DNA from 2 places in the Staphylococcus warneri genome. Region 1 is predicted to be linked to the other one. Evidence: riboswitches for the same ligand, from Rfam matches in the RefSeq annotation. Region 1 holds a riboswitch; the other holds the start of a gene.

Evidence for each region. A riboswitch is a leader RNA that binds a small molecule or an ion and turns the genes downstream of it on or off. The one in region 1 is predicted to bind FMN.
Region 2: linked by a shared signal. The riboswitch ahead of EL082_RS06320 (ECF transporter S component) and the one ahead of ribD (bifunctional diaminohydroxyphosphoribosylaminopyrimidine deaminase/5-amino-6-(5-phosphoribosylamino)uracil reductase RibD) in region 1 are both predicted to bind FMN.

What each region holds. Positions count from the first base shown of each region.
Region 1 covers NZ_LR134269.1:987,556-995,839, forward strand. Annotated here, with positions in the region: gene sagB (peptidoglycan release complex glucosaminidase SagB) at 1-658, shown strand, start outside; gene EL082_RS04980 (FAD/NAD(P)-binding protein) at 981-2,480, shown strand; FMN riboswitch at 2,678-2,808, shown strand; gene ribD (bifunctional diaminohydroxyphosphoribosylaminopyrimidine deaminase/5-amino-6-(5-phosphoribosylamino)uracil reductase RibD) at 2,972-4,015, shown strand; gene ribE (riboflavin synthase) at 4,022-4,654, shown strand; gene ribB (3,4-dihydroxy-2-butanone-4-phosphate synthase) at 4,669-5,850, shown strand; gene ribH (6,7-dimethyl-8-ribityllumazine synthase) at 5,863-6,321, shown strand; partial or broken gene EL082_RS05005 (proline dehydrogenase family protein) at 6,592-7,591, opposite strand; gene EL082_RS05010 (alpha/beta fold hydrolase) at 7,822-8,284, shown strand, end outside.
Region 2 covers NZ_LR134269.1:1,274,743-1,283,026, forward strand. Annotated here, with positions in the region: gene EL082_RS06315 (ATP-binding protein) at 1-761, shown strand, start outside; FMN riboswitch at 949-1,077, shown strand; gene EL082_RS06320 (ECF transporter S component) at 1,139-1,687, shown strand; gene EL082_RS06325 (ferredoxin) at 1,739-1,987, opposite strand; partial or broken gene EL082_RS06330 (YpbB family protein) at 2,099-3,066, shown strand; gene EL082_RS06335 (RecQ family ATP-dependent DNA helicase) at 3,047-4,426, shown strand; gene ebpS (elastin-binding protein EbpS) at 4,583-6,400, shown strand; gene ypdA (bacillithiol disulfide reductase YpdA) at 6,589-7,575, shown strand; gene EL082_RS06350 (asparaginase) at 7,633-8,284, opposite strand, start outside.

The DNA.
Region 1 (8,284 bases):
ACAAGTATCGAATAAAAACAATGATGCGTGGAGAGATGCATCATCAACTGAAATAAAATCAGCTATGGATAGTAGTCAATTTATCGATAGTGACGTACAAAAATATCAGTTTTTAGATTTATCTAAATATCAAGGTATTGATGAAAAAAGAATTAAGCGTATGTTAGTTGATCGACCAACTTTATTGAAACATACTGATGACTTTACAAAAGCAGCGAAAGATAAACATGTAAATGAAGTTTATTTAATTTCACATGCGTTATTAGAAACAGGTGCTGCTAAGAGTGAATTATCTAAAGGTGTAGAAATTGATGGTAAGAAATACTACAACTTTTACGGTGTAGGAGCATTAGACAAAGATCCTGTTAAGACAGGTGCTGAATATGCTAAAAAACATGGTTGGGACACACCTCAAAAAGCCATTTATGGTGGTGCTGATTTCATTCATAATCATTTCTTAAAACATGAAGATCAAGATACACTATACAGTATGAGATGGAATCCTAAGAATCCTGGTGAACATCAATATGCAACTGACATTAAATGGGCTGAAAGTAATGCCACTATCATCGCGGATTTTTATAAAGATATGAAAACTGAAGGTAAATATTTCAAGTTATATGTTTATAAAGATGATAAAGATCATTTGAAGAAATAATGAAGCTAATATGGAAAAATGCCTGCAACGGTAATAACTGTTGTAGGCATTTTTGTATACGTTAACTGTATTATTCAGCTTTATTATGACGTGTCATCCATAAAAATATTATAATAGTGAGTGCTATGATTTTAGAAATTAATTTCATTTCATCACCTCTTAGAAAGATTTTATCACAAATTATAAAGGATTAAATTGTTGAAGATTAGGATATATATGAGTAAATATGAAAGTCTAATTTTTGATAATCTATGAACTTGAAAAAGGAATTATTAAGAAAAATTATCACAGAAATAGATTTTAGATAAAGGATGATATAACAATGCGAGTAGCTATAATAGGAATGGGCACAGCCGGTGTCAGTGTTTTACGTCAACTTGTCAAACATGACCATTTTGAAAAATTAAAAGTAGATGTGTATGATGACCGCAATAATATGGGACAGGGTGTTCCTTTTCAAAATGATAGTAGTGAATTACTTATTAATATGCCGTCTAAAAAAATGAGTTTAAATTTAGATGATGATGAAGAGTTTTGGAAATGGTATCAACATCAGCAAGAATTTGAATTCGATAATCCTACATATTTACCACGTTTTGTATTTGGACATTATATGAAATCATATTTATCCAAATTTGATGATCAATATGAAAATATAACAATTATCAATCATAAAGTACGTGAAATATTTACGACTTCAAAAGTAGACGAAACAAATCTTAAATATTACGTTTGTACCTCAGATGATATGAAAGAATGGCGAGAATATGATTACTTATTTTTAACCTTTGGTACATTTGCATATCACGATCCATATCATTTAAAAGGTATAAAAGGGTTTAAACCGACACCTTACCCTACATACAATTCATTAGATGATGTAAATGAAGATGATAGAATTGCAATTCTTGGTACTGGTCTAGCAAGTCTAGATGTTATTCGATATGTCACTGCACATCACCCTAGATTGCCTATTTTAATGACTAGTCGATCTGCCAATTTACCTAGTGTAAGAGGTCAAATGGTAGATATAGAATTTACACATTTAACAAAACAAAAGTTTAATGATTTACAGGCACAGAATTATGGGAATGTCCCATTAGATATAGCAGTAGATTTATTTTTAAAAGAATGTAGCGACTATGGTATAGATTTTGAAAAATTAATCAATAGAAGAACTGGAAATCATATTAATGATTTAAAGTTTGATTTAGAACATGAAAAGGAAATGGGAATTTTCCAAAGTATAATTGAATACTTAAAGGAAAATTTAAATTGGATTTGGAATAGTTTAAGTTTTGAAGATCAACAAATATTCCAAGAGAAATATACTAAAATGATTCAACTCAATTCTAATCCAATGCCTCCTAGAACTGCGAAATTACTTATTGAGTTATTAGAAAAAGAGGCGTTGATTATCCGTAAAAATTTAAAAAATGTATATCATGAGGACGGATTATTCCATTTACAATATGAAAATGAGAATGACATTGAAGATTTTAATGTAGTCATTAATGCAACTGGATCTAAAAACCATTTATCTGAGCTAGATGAAGATGACCAATTAATTCGTAATTTAGAAAATAGGCAAATTGTACAATCTCATCCCATGGGTGGTATACAAATTATTCCTGAAACGAACCAGGTTATTAGTCCTAGATTTGGTACTTTAACTAATGTCATAGCGATAGGACAAATGACAAATGGCGTCAATAAACTTAGAAACGGTGTCAAAATGATTGTTAACCAAGTGGCTAATGCAGTTGATAGATTGTATGACACTCAACAAGACTTTGAAAATATAAACGAAGAGAGCATTTAGCGTTGATTAATGATATTCGGTTATTTTTAAATCCATATTTTATTTAAAAGAGAAACAAAATCCGATGATTTAATTTAAAAGTATTACTTTAATTAAGTACAATGTATAGTAATTGTATTTTTGAAAAAGGTGTAGTATGATTTGAATTGTAGTAAATCAGAATACAATACTCAATTAACCTTTAACAATTTCATATAAAATTCTTTCGGGGCAGGGTGAAATTCCCAACCGGCAGTGATATGAGCCTGCGACCTGCTAACATTTGTTAGTGGCTGATCTAGTGAAATTCTAGAGCCGACAGTTAAAGTCTGGATGGGAGAAAGAATGACGTTTATCGACATTAACATATATTTGTATAAGTATGTGTATTAATAAGTATATTTTTATTTTTTAGATATAAATATGCTTGTTTAAAAATATATGATTTCGCCTTATGCCTTGAAATGTATCATTTCATTGGTGTAAGGCTTTTTAATTTTAGAGGTGATATTTTGAGTAAATTTATGAATTATGCTATTCAACTTGCACAAATGGTTGATGGACAAACAGGTGTTAATCCTCCTGTAGGTTCGGTTGTCGTCAAAGACGGTAGAATAGTTGGTATTGGTGCTCACTTACGAAAAGGTGATAAACATGCTGAAGTTCAAGCTTTAGACATGGCACAATCAGAAGCAAAAGGTGCGACAATATATGTATCATTAGAACCATGTACACATCATGGTTCAACGCCACCATGTGTAGATAAAATCATCGAAGCAGGTATTCAAAAAGTCATTTATGCTGTTAAAGATACTACACTCATTTCAAAAGGTGATGACATATTGAAGAATGCAGGCATTGAAGTTGAATTTCAATATAATGCCGTTGCAGCCCAACTTTATCAAGATTTCTTCACTGCTAAAAGGAATGGCATTCCCGAATTAACTGTGAAAGTTTCTGCTAGTTTAGATGGTAAACAAGCTACCGATGATGGCGAGAGTAAGTGGATTACTAATAAGGATGTAAAAAAAGATGTTTATCAATTACGTCATAGTCACGATGCAGTATTAACCGGACGTAAAACGATAGAAGCTGACGATCCTTTGTACACGACAAGGATAGCTGACGGTAAACATCCAATTCGTGTCATACTTAGTAAAAGTGGCAAATTAGATTTTGGTCAACAACTATTTCACGACAACGCTTCTCCCATTTGGATCTATACAGAAAATAAAAATTTAACAGTAGACAATAGTAATGTAACTATTATATATATGGAACAATGTGAGATTAAATCTATTTTAAAAGATTTATATCATAAAGGTATCGGGAAACTGTTAGTCGAAGCAGGTCCCGAAATTACTTCAGAATTTCTCCAATCAGATCATTTAGATCACCTTGTACTTTATTTTGCCCCGAAAATAATAGGTGGTTCTGGTAAGAATCAATTTTTCCAAACTGACCAAATTATATCATTACCAGATACAACTCAATTTGAAATTGTTAATTCCACGTTAATACATCAAAATATTAAATTAGTTTTGAGAAAGAAGTGATTGCAAATGTTTACAGGCATCATTGAAGAAATAGGAACGGTACAAGAAGTTCGTAATCAAAATTCAGTTCGAACATTAGTAATTACTGCCGAAAAAATACTAGAAGACATGCATATTGGTGATTCAATTAGTGTGAACGGTGCGTGTTTGACTGTCATTGATTTTGATGACCAAACATTTTCTGTTCAAGTGATTAAAGGCACAGAAAATAAAACTTACCTCTCTGATGTTCAACGCCATACGAAAGTTAATTTAGAAAGAGCGATGAGTGGAAACGGCAGATTTGGTGGTCACTTTGTGTTAGGTCATGTTGATCATTTAGGAACGATTTCTAAAATTAATGAATCTGCCAATTCAATGATTATCCAAATTAAAGCATCCAAATCCATACTTAATCAAATGGTTAAACAAGGATCGATAACAGTTGATGGTACAAGTTTAACGATTTTCGATCTTCATTCAGATGCTTTTGATATACATTTGATTCCTGAAACAAGACGTTCCACCATCTTATCTAGTAAAAAAGTGGGAGATAACGTACATTTAGAATCAGATGTATTATTCAAATATGTTGAAAATATTTTAAATCATAATCAATCGAGTTTAACAGAAGAAAAACTAAAAGCATTTGGTTTTTAGGGGAGGCAATAAACATGAAGTTCGACAGTATTGAATTAGCCTTAAAAGCTTTAAAACAAGGTGAAAGTATTATTGTAGTTGATGATGAAGATAGAGAAAATGAAGGCGACTTAATAGCAATAACTGAATGGATGAAAGACGATACGATTAATTTCATGGCTAGAGAAGGTCGTGGGTTAATTTGTACACCTATCAGTTCAAGTATTAGTGAACGCCTAGAGCTCCATCCGATGGAATCACATAACTCAGACGTGTATGGGACAAATTTTACTGTAAGTATTGACCATAAGAATACAACAACAGGTATCAGTGCGAATGAGAGAACACTAACTGCAAGAGCACTAATCGAAGAGCATGCAAAAGCTTCAGATTTTAACCGTCCAGGTCACTTATTTCCTTTAATTGCTAAAGATAATGGTGTGTTAGAAAGAAATGGGCATACAGAGGCGGCAGTAGATCTTGCTAAATTAACAGGTGCTAAACCTGCAGGTGTAATTTGTGAAATTATGAATAATGATGGGTCTATGGCTAAGGGTGAAGATCTTCAAGCATTTAAAGAGAAACATCAATTAGTTATGATTACGATTGAAAGTTTAATAGAATATCGTCAAGTTAATGAATCACATGTAAATCTTAATGCGAAAGTAAAAATGCCAACCGATTTTGGTACATTTGATATGTATGGTTTTACAACTGATTATAGTGAAGAAGAAATCGTCGTTATAACTAAAGGTGATATTAGATCACATGAAAATGTGCGTATCCATTCTGCATGCCTTACGGGTGATATTTTCCATAGCCAACGATGTGATTGTGGTGCTCAATTAGAAGCTTCGATGAATTATATAGAACAAAACGGTGGAATGATTATCTATTTACCTCAAGAAGGGCGTGGCATAGGACTCATGAATAAATTACGTGCCTATGAATTAATTGAAAAAGGTTATGATACTGTTACAGCTAATTTAGCATTAGGATTCGATGAAGATTTACGAGATTATAATATAGCTGCACAGATTCTTAAATATTTTGAAATAGAAAAAGTAAATTTATTAAGTAATAATCCGAAGAAATTTGAAGGATTAAAAGAATATGGCATTAATATTCAACAACGTATAGAAGTGATTGTACCAGAAACACAATATAATCATGACTATATGACAACTAAAAAAGAAAAAATGGGACATTTAATTTAGGAGGATCATAAAATGAATTTTGAAGGAAAATTAGTAGGTAAAGATTTAAAAGTTGCTATTGTAGTGAGTAGATTTAATGATTTTATTACAGGACGTTTGCTAGAGGGTGCTAAGGATACTTTTATTCGTCACGATGTTGACGAAAATAATATTGATGTCGCTTATGTACCTGGTGCTTTTGAAATTCCTATGGTTGCAAGAAAATTAGCTCAAACAGGTAAATATGATGCAGTAGTCACATTAGGATGTGTCATAAGAGGGGCGACATCGCATTATGATTATGTTTGTAATGAAGTTGCAAAAGGTGTATCAAAAGCTAATGAGTCAACAGATGTGCCTGTTATATTTGGTATATTAACTACGGAAAGTATTGAACAAGCAGTTGAACGTGCAGGAACTAAAGCAGGTAATAAAGGTTCTGAAGCGGCTGTAAGTGCAATAGAAATGGCTAATTTATTGAAACAATTTTAAACAAGAAAGGAGAGGGACAGAAATAATAAAGAACCACTAATCATTGAATATGAAGTGGTTCTTACGCATTAGCCACAGCTAATGTGTACTTTAAAATAGGAATACATGAGTGAAACTCATGCATAAGAAATACTAATTTCTAAAGAAAAAGAATGACTTTACAGTCAACTACTGCTTATACATGAATGTAACTTGAAATATATATTTATGTCTCAACCTGTACAGCCTGCCTACAAAATTAGTATTTTGTGGGCAGTTTTTTTAATGATTTTATTTACGTAAATACTTAGTAGTTAACCCTACAAGAGAAGCAACACTTATACCAATAGCTGAGAAAACACCAACTTTTTCAATGTCTCTGGTGTCGCAAATTCTTTAACTGCTAATGATAAATTTTGTGGGCGTTCTGCTAATCTTCTCATAAAGTAAGCAAACCAATCATCACCATAAGGACATATACTGTAAAATGATAGCCCTCATTGGCAATTGTTTGAGCTAACTCTGAACGGAAACCATATAGCATCTGGAATTCCATTTGCTCTTTTTCGATATGATTTTCTTTCATAAATTGTTTCACATGGTTAATAATATTATGATCATGTGTTGCAACTGAAGTGAAATTACGCGCATTTAAAAGTCTTTTTTCAATTATTTTAATATAATTTGCGTCAATCTCTTCTTTAGTTTGGTATGCAATAGAGGCATCCTCTTTATATGCCCCTTTAACGAGTCTTAATCGTAACTCAGGATATTTATCAATCAGTTTTTCAGCATCATAGAGATATGCTTGAATCACTGTACCAACATTTTTGAATTCTCCCTTTAATCGATCTAAAACTTCAATAATTTGTTGTAAGCTATCATATTTTTCAGTATCTATATTGATATGCATGTTCCCATATTCATTAGATTTAAGTAAAATTTCTCTCAAATTTTGGTATGCAAGTTCTAAGTCAAATTCACTACCTAATAAACTTAATTTGACTGACATATGTGCATCAACATGGTATTGGCTTATGGCTTCCATGATTTCTAATATTTCTTGTTTAGCTTGTTGACTTTCTTGCTCTGTTGTCACAAATTCCCCTAAGTTATCAACAGTAACAGAAATCTTGTTTTCATTTAAATACTCAATTGTTTCTATCAATTGTGGAATTGTGTTACCAGCTACTACTTTGTTAGCACCAAGTCTTGGACCAACTTGTTTAGCAGCATTATTTAAATAACTGTTATTAGACAAAGTTATAAATACATTTTTGAAAACTCCCATCGTACATACCTCCATAACCAAATATCATTGGTAGTTTTAAAATAGTGTATCATGAAACATATTTTTGAGAAAGCGTTTACATAAAGAATTTAATAATGTTTTTAGTAATATTACACGGTTTTGAGGTAGGCATGTCTGCATGTTTAAGATAATAGATTAAAATGGCAATTAATTGTAATGTTTTGGTATAATTATGCTATTGAAGATTTTTGAAAAAGGGCAATTTAAGAATGTGGAAGTGGGAAACTGAAAATGACGCAAAAGGCGTTGTTGTCATTGCTCATAATATATTAGAACATACTGGTCGATATGCCTATGTTATTACGATGTTAAGAAGAAATGGTTATCATGTCATAATGGGTGATCTACCTGGACAAGGCCAAACGTCTAGAGCTAATAAAGGACAAATTGAAGATTTTAATGAATATCATGAGAATATATTAGAATGGATTAAAATTGCTAATGAGTATAAAATTCCAACCTTTATTCTTGGTGTAGGTTTAGGTGGTTTAATTTTAATTAACTTATTAGAGCGAATTGAATTACCCGTTGAAGGTTTAATGCTCATTTCACCATTATTAGAATTTAAACAATCAGGTAAGGATAGAAAGAATAAATTACTCTCTAATGTTGGTAAAGTATCCAAAGATACTCGATTTAAAATTGGTATCACAGCTCAAGACCTAACACGTA
Region 2 (8,284 bases), 290 kb from region 1:
TGAGTTATATTGAACGTATCCAAAATGATGGCAGAAGTGGTATCGTTGCTATAATACGTGACATGACAAATGAACATAATCTTGATCAAATGAAAAAAGATTTCATCGCAAATGTGTCTCATGAGTTACGAACACCAATTGCATTACTACAAGGCTATACAGAATCTATTGTAGATGGAGTTGTCACAGAACCAGATGAAATACATGAATCACTCGCTATTGTCTTAGATGAATCTAAACGTCTAAACCGCTTAGTAAATGAATTATTAAATGTAGCGCGTATGGATGCTGAAGGATTATCTGTAGAGAAAGAGACACAACCAATTTCTGATTTACTTAACAAAATGAGAATAAAATATCGCCAACAAGCCACTGATTTAGAACTTAACATGCAATTTGAAGTGAACAATCAACAGTTATGGAACTATGATATGGACAGAATGGATCAAGTCTTAACCAATTTAATTGATAACGCATCAAGATATACACAACCTGGAGATACAATTTCAGTAACTACAGACGAAGATAATAGCTATAATATTTTAAGAATAACAGATACGGGTACTGGCATCGCACCTGAACATTTACAACAAGTCTTCGATCGTTTCTATAAAGTAGATGCATCAAGAAAAAGAGGTAAACAAGGTACTGGATTAGGATTATTTATCTGTAAAATGATTATAGAAGAACATGGCGGTATAATTGAAGTTGAAAGTCAAGTAGGCGAAGGAACAACCTTTATCATCAAATTACCAAAATAAACATAATAAAACCTGTTAGAGTCAGTTGATTACTTTAACAGGTTTTTTATTTATTATTAAATCTATAGATTAATCATCAACTTGATTATTTTAATGACAACTTATATCTATATAAATATATCGGAGCAAACTCATTGTACATAACAGAGTTATCATGTATGATATATTTAAAATAAAATTATAGTTAATTCATCTTCGGGGTCGGGTGCAATTCCCAACCGGCAGTAAATTAAGCCTGCGACGTAAAATGTCTCATTTTACCTGATTCAGTGAAATTCTGAAGCCGACAGTATAGTCTGGATGGGAGAAGATGGAGGTTTTTTGTTGTGCAAATTTCCTCCTTTTCTAGCAAGATGAATGAAAGGAGAAAATCATATATGCAACAAAACCAAAATAGACGTTTAATCTTTATAAGTATGTTAAGTGCAGTCGCTTTCGTACTTACATTTATTAAATTTCCATTGCCATTTTTACCACCATACTTAACGTTAGACTTTAGTGACGTACCTACATTACTTGCTACATTTTTATTAGGACCAATTGCAGGAATTATAGTGGCATTTATTAAAAATTTACTCAATTTCTTTTTCAATATGGGCGATCCTGTAGGCCCCGTAGCGAACTTCTTAGCAATTGCAAGTTTCTTATTAGCTGCATATTATATTTATAAAAATAAACTTAGTAAGCAATCATTATTAATAGGTCTTGTAATAGGTACAGTTGTTATGACCATTGTATTAAGTATTTTAAATTATTTTGTATTGTTACCACTTTACGGCATGATATTTAACCTAGGTGACATTGTTCATAATCTTAAAGTAATTATTGTTTCAGGTGTCATACCATTTAATATTATTAAAGGTATTGTCATTTCAATCATCTTTTACTTTATATTCAATAGAATTAAAAATAACATTCACTTATAAATAACTAGCGCCCTTACACATAATGTGTAAAGGCGCTTTTAATACTATATATTATTCAAATTTAAGTGCGTCACCATCAAATGGTTCGTCTTCAATTTTAATTGAATCTGTTGGACAACCTTCTAGTGCATCTTCCATATCTTCATATAACTCTTCTGGCACCTCTGCAGTACCTTGGTTATCATCAAGGATTACGAAAGCAATACCTTCGTCGTCATAATCATAGATATCTGGAGCTGCTGCACCACATGCACCGCATGCTATACAAGTATCCATATCAACGATTGTATATTTAGCCAATTTCATTCGCCTCCTTTGAAAAAAATGCTACACTAGTAATAACAATACTACTATTGTAGACATCGATAGTGTGATTTTCAATATATTCGTTTTATAGAGTGAGGGTTTATCTTGTATCAAATTATCAAATATGCGTGTCAGCACGCATTCAACTACAAAACAAATAAAAGTATTTATAATATCTTAACAGGAAAAAAATCCCATCAAACATTTTTTGACGCAAGTAGTCAACAACTTTTGTCATTATATCATAGTTTACCGAGATTAAAATATCCGTCTTTTGAGCGATATTTAAATGAATTGAATGATGAGGAACCAAAAATAAATATCAAAACGCATCCAAGATGTACCTATGATAGCCTTATTAATACATTTAACTGTATCCAATTACTCATTCAAACGGTATCACAAAGCTTACATAACGATTTTAGGTTCATTCCTATTACTCAACAAACATACATTCAACAACGTGTTAAAGATATTTATCAACACATAAAGGTTAACGATTTAGAGTCAAATTTTATCACTGAAATAAAACAATTATTTGAAAAAATTGCTAGCAAGCATGAACATGTTTATTTGCATTATTATTTACAAGGATATGAAGAGGCGATGTATACCAGACAACAAGTCAGTTTAATTGAATCGAAGTCTCAACAAGAACTATTTGAATTAGAAATGAATCAATTGGTCGATGTCATGTTTGAAATTGAAGATATGCAAAACATCCTTTATTAAATCAAACGATTATACGTCCAACATTACTTAATAAAACGAAGTTAACCTTACATCAATTAGAGCAAGGACACCCGATACAAGACATCTCAACTGTTCAAAATGTTAAATTAAATACGATTGAAGATCATCTTTTAGAGTTGTTTATCAAAGGTTATATCAATGACTATGACAGTTATTTAGACATCACAACAATTCAACCATTTATCGATTTTTACAAAAGTCATATAGGAATCAAATTGCGTGAGTACAAGCAACAATTTGATACATTAACTTATTTTCAAATTAAATTGGTAATTGTCGGTATTGAAAGGGGTGACTTAGTTGCTTCAACAGAAACTTAAAGATTGGTTTGGTTTTGATTCCTTTAAACCTGGGCAAGAGGAAATCATTACCAGTGTATTAAATCAAAAGCATACACTTGGTATTTTACCAACAGGTAGTGGCAAAAGCCTTTGTTATCAATTACCTACTTATATAATTGAAAAGCCAACACTTGTCATTTCACCATTAATTTCTCTTATGGATGATCAAGTCATGCAAATGAAGTTAAATGGTGAACGTGCAGTTTGTTGTATCCATTCAGGAATGGACAATACAGAGAAACGACAAAATCTTAGCAATATTCGACAAAGTAAATTTATCTATTTAAGTCCCGAATTTATATTACAACCTCAAAATTTTAAACTTATCGCCAATATAGATTTTGGTTTAATTGTTCTTGATGAAGCGCATTGTTTGTCTGAATGGGGATATGATTTCAGACCACATTATGCCTTGATTGGAAAAATAACGAATTCATTTAAGTCGGCTACAATTCTTGCATTAACAGCAACTGCACCACCTCATTTAGAAAGCGATTTATCTGAAATGCTCAATGTTAATTTCAGTACAATTAAAACAAGTATGAATCGTATGAATATTTCATTGAAACATCTCAATTTCGGATCTGACGAAGAAAAAATAGAATGGTTGTTACCACAACTTAATGAAACAGGTCCCACTATTATATATGTATCCTCTAAAAAATTATGTTTAACACTAGCTCAACTTATTTATGACTCAGGTTTTTTAACAGGGATATATCATGGCGATTTAAGTTATCAAGAAAGACAGACAGTACAACACCAATTTTTAAACAATGATATTCCAATCATAGTTGCGACAAGTGCATTTGGTATGGGAATAAATAAAAAAGACATCCGAACAGTCATTCATTTTCATTTGTCATCTAGTCCTTCTAATTATCTACAAGAGATTGGAAGAGCAGGTAGAGACGGTGAAGCGAGCCAAGCCATTAGCTTATTCCAACCCGACGACGCTTTTATATTAGAAACCATACTATTTGCTGATAGAATCACAACTGAAGATATTCATGCATTTGAATTAGGGCAATTTATCCCTCCTGAAAAAGAATCCATTTTATCCATACTTTATAATCAATATTCAATTAATCAAATGCAACGTATTTTTGATCAATCTTTCAGACGTAAAAAATTAGGTTATAGTCGCATGTTAGGCTACACACAACTTGACCAATGTCGCCGAAAATATTTGTTGGAATTTTTTAATGAACAACCTAAACTGCCAGATGTATGTTGTGACAATGATACTGAGTTACCTAGCATGAAAGTAATTAATCGCAAGAAAGTTAAACGTAAGCTATCATATAGTGAAAAACTTCAAAATTTATTTGAACTATAGATTTTATTTTGCTTAACTCTTTATTCAAGCTATAATTAACTTATGAACAAAATCTTAATACCTAAAAAATTCTTGATTACTATACATAATCATTTAATAAATGGGTATAGTTTATGTATCATTATAAAATAAAATTAAACAGAGAGGATGATGATTGTGTCTAATAATAACTTCAAAGATGATTTTGAAAAAAATCGTCAAGCAATAGACCCAGAAGATCATAATGAGCAGACATCTTCACATGAAGAGCAAGAAGATAATGCAGTAGACAGAACTGAAGACAAAGCAAATCAACAATTCCCACCGAGAAATGCACAGAGAAGAAAGCGTCGTCGAGATATAGCGACAAATAATAACCGTCAGGCAGATTCACGTACAAAAGATAGCCAAGATGGTTCATTAGATGATAGACATGATGATACATCATTACATAATGGAGATAACAAAAATTATGATGCATCCAATCACAATGATGTAAATAGAGATCAAAAACAGGCACATCATCCTGAAAATCGTTCGACTCGTGAGTCAGAACAAGAATTAAATCACGATGAACCTTTAAAGCGTAGTGGTAAAAGTGACGATGTTCAACATGATGATCGTCATGACAAGAAAGACGGGCACGGTAAAGATGCCGCTCTAGCAGGTGGTGCTGCAGTTGGTAAAAAAGTGACTAGTGATCATAAACATGGTGACAATAATGGCCATGAGGATCGTGTACGTGAACATGACCATCACAAAGATAATGATCGACATGATGACTTTAATAAAGATGACCGTCGTCAAGATACATCTAAAGATCGCCAAGACGAACTTAATAAAGGTCATCATGATGAAGAACACCACGACTCAGGTAAAGGTAAAAAAGCTGCTGCAACTGGTGCCGGTGTGGCTGGTGCTGCGGGTGCTGCTGGTTTAGCTAAACATCATCATGATAAAAAAGACGATCATACTGGCGAAAATAAAATAAAAAATGACCGTCATCAAGATCATCATGATAACAAACATGACGACAAAGAGATTAAAGATAATCATCAATCAGATGATGAAAAATCAGGTAAAGGTAAGAAAGCTGCCGCAACTGGTGCAGGTGTTGCTGGTGCCGCTGGTTTAGCTAAACATCATCATGATAAAAAAGAAAGCCATCATAGTGATAAAGATATCAAGGATGACCGCAAACATGATGATGACGACAAACATGATAATAAAGATAAACATCAATCTAATAAAGGGAAGAAAGCTGCTGCAGTAGGTGCAGGCGCCGCAGGTGTTGCTGGTGCTGCAGGTGCAAAACATCACCATGATAAAAAAGAAGCCAACCAACATGATGATAACAATAATCATCGAGACAATCATGATGGTAAGAAAAAAGGCGGCTTTATGAAAATCATCTTACCAATTATAGCTGCAGTATTAATCCTAGGTGCAATTGCTATTTTCGCAGGTATGGCCTTAAATAATCATAGTAATAGTGGCAATGATGATAACAAAGTAGCTAATGAAGATAGTAAAGATGGCAAGAAAAACAACGACACTAGCAAAGATAAAGACAGCAAAGATAAAGATAGTTCAAAAGACAAAGATAAATCAAAAGACTCTGATAAAGATAAAGCAACATCTAGTGACGAATCAAATTCATCTGACGCTTCAAATTCAGATAAAAATAGTTCTGGTGATAATGCTAATGGTGCTAACTCACAAGCAACTAATAACCAAGGTCAAAATGGCGGAAATAGCCAAAATGGTCAAGGCCAAAACTCACAACAAAATGGCCAACAAGGTAATAATAGCCAAAATAGCAATAGTAACCAACAAGGTAAACAAACACATACTGTAAATGGTAAAGAAAATCTCTACAGAATTGCCATTCAATATTACGGTAGTGGTTCACCTGCAAATGTTGAAAAAATTAGACAAGCTAATGGATTAAATGGTAACAATATTCATAATGGTCAAACATTAGTAATTCCATAGGTACAATTCAATCATCAAATTAACTGTAAGTAATGTTATCGCATTACTTACAGTTTTTTTGGTTTCCGTCAAATCAAGACGATTATTCAAAAAAGTCATAAATAATTTAAACTTTTCTAAAACAAGGACTTCGCGAAAATAGGATATAACTGATATAATAATTTGGTGATTAAAGGAGGCCGTTTTACATGCAAAAAATAGAAAGTATCATCATTGGTGGAGGACCTTGTGGCTTAAGTGCAGCCATTGAGCAAAAGAAAAAAGGTATTGAAACATTAGTGATAGAAAAAGGTAATGTTGTAGAATCTATCTATAATTATCCAACACATCAAACCTTCTTCTCATCTAGTGATAAATTATCAATTGGTGATATTCCATTTATCGTGGAAGAAAGTAAACCACGTCGAAATCAAGCTCTTGTATATTATAGAGAAGTCGTTAAACATCATCAATTAAATATCCATGCATTTGAAGAAGTTTTAACAGTTAAAAAGATGAATAATCGTTTTACAATCACGACTACTAAAGATGTTTACGAATGTAAATTTTTAACAGTTGCAACTGGTTATTATGGTCAACATAATACACTAGAAGTTGAGGGTGCTGAGTTATCTAAAGTATTCCATTATTTCAAAGAAGCACATCCGTACTTCGACCAAAATGTTGTCGTAATAGGTGGTAAGAATTCTGCAGTTGATGCCGCTTTAGAATTAGAAAAAGCTGGCGCAAATGTTACAGTAATCTATCGTGGAGATCGTTATCCTAAAGCTATTAAACCATGGATTTTACCCAATTTTGAGTCATTAGTTAATCATGAAAAAATTACGATGGAATTTAATGCCAATGTAACACAAATCACTGAAGATCATGTTACATATGAAAAAGAAGGTAAGACAATTACGATCCCGAATGATTATGTCTTTGCAATGATTGGTTATCATCCGAATTATGAATTCTTAGAATCAATCGGTATTGAAATTAATACAAATGAATATGGTACTGCACCAGTTTATAATCGTGAAACATACGAAACAAATGTAGAAAATTGTTATATTGCTGGTGTTATTGCTGCTGGTAATGATGCTAATACTATCTTTATTGAAAATGGTAAATATCATGGTGGCTTGATTACACAAAGCATTCTTACTAAAAAGCAAACGCCGCTTGAATCATAATAAATATGGCGTAGAAGGTTTAAATATCATACCTTCTACGCCTCTTTAATTTCTTGTTTATTCTTCAAAATATCGTTTAATTTGTTCGCGATTCAATTCATTACTTAAACTTACAACTAATTTTAGTCTTGCTTTAGGACCATTTAATCCATTGGAAAATATCAAGCCTTTTTCAGCCAGTTGATAACCGCCGCCTTCATATGCATAGACAGGACTAACAATGCCGTTAAATGATCGAGATACAATGACAATCGGAATTTGTTTATCAATACAAGCATATAAACCTTCTAAACAAGTAGGTGGCAAATTACCTTGTCCCATAGCTTCTATAATTAAACCATCAATATCGCTCTCCGCATAAAAATGCAATAAGTCGCTCTGCATATTCATATAAGATTTTACTAAAGGTACATTTAACTTTGGATTAATCTTTTTATAACTTGTATGATGCAACGGGTGGTGATGATATTGCACATTATCCTTTGTTAATACACCTAACGGACCATGATTCGGACTTTGAAAAGTATTCGTATTGGATGTATGTGTTTTAGTTACATTACGTGCTGTATGAATCTCATCATTAAAGACAACCATAACACCCATATGATATGAATTGTTTGATGAAGCCACTCTTATAGCTGAAATAAAATTGTATAATCCATCTGAACCAATTTCATTTGATGAACGCATAGCGCCAGTAATCACTACA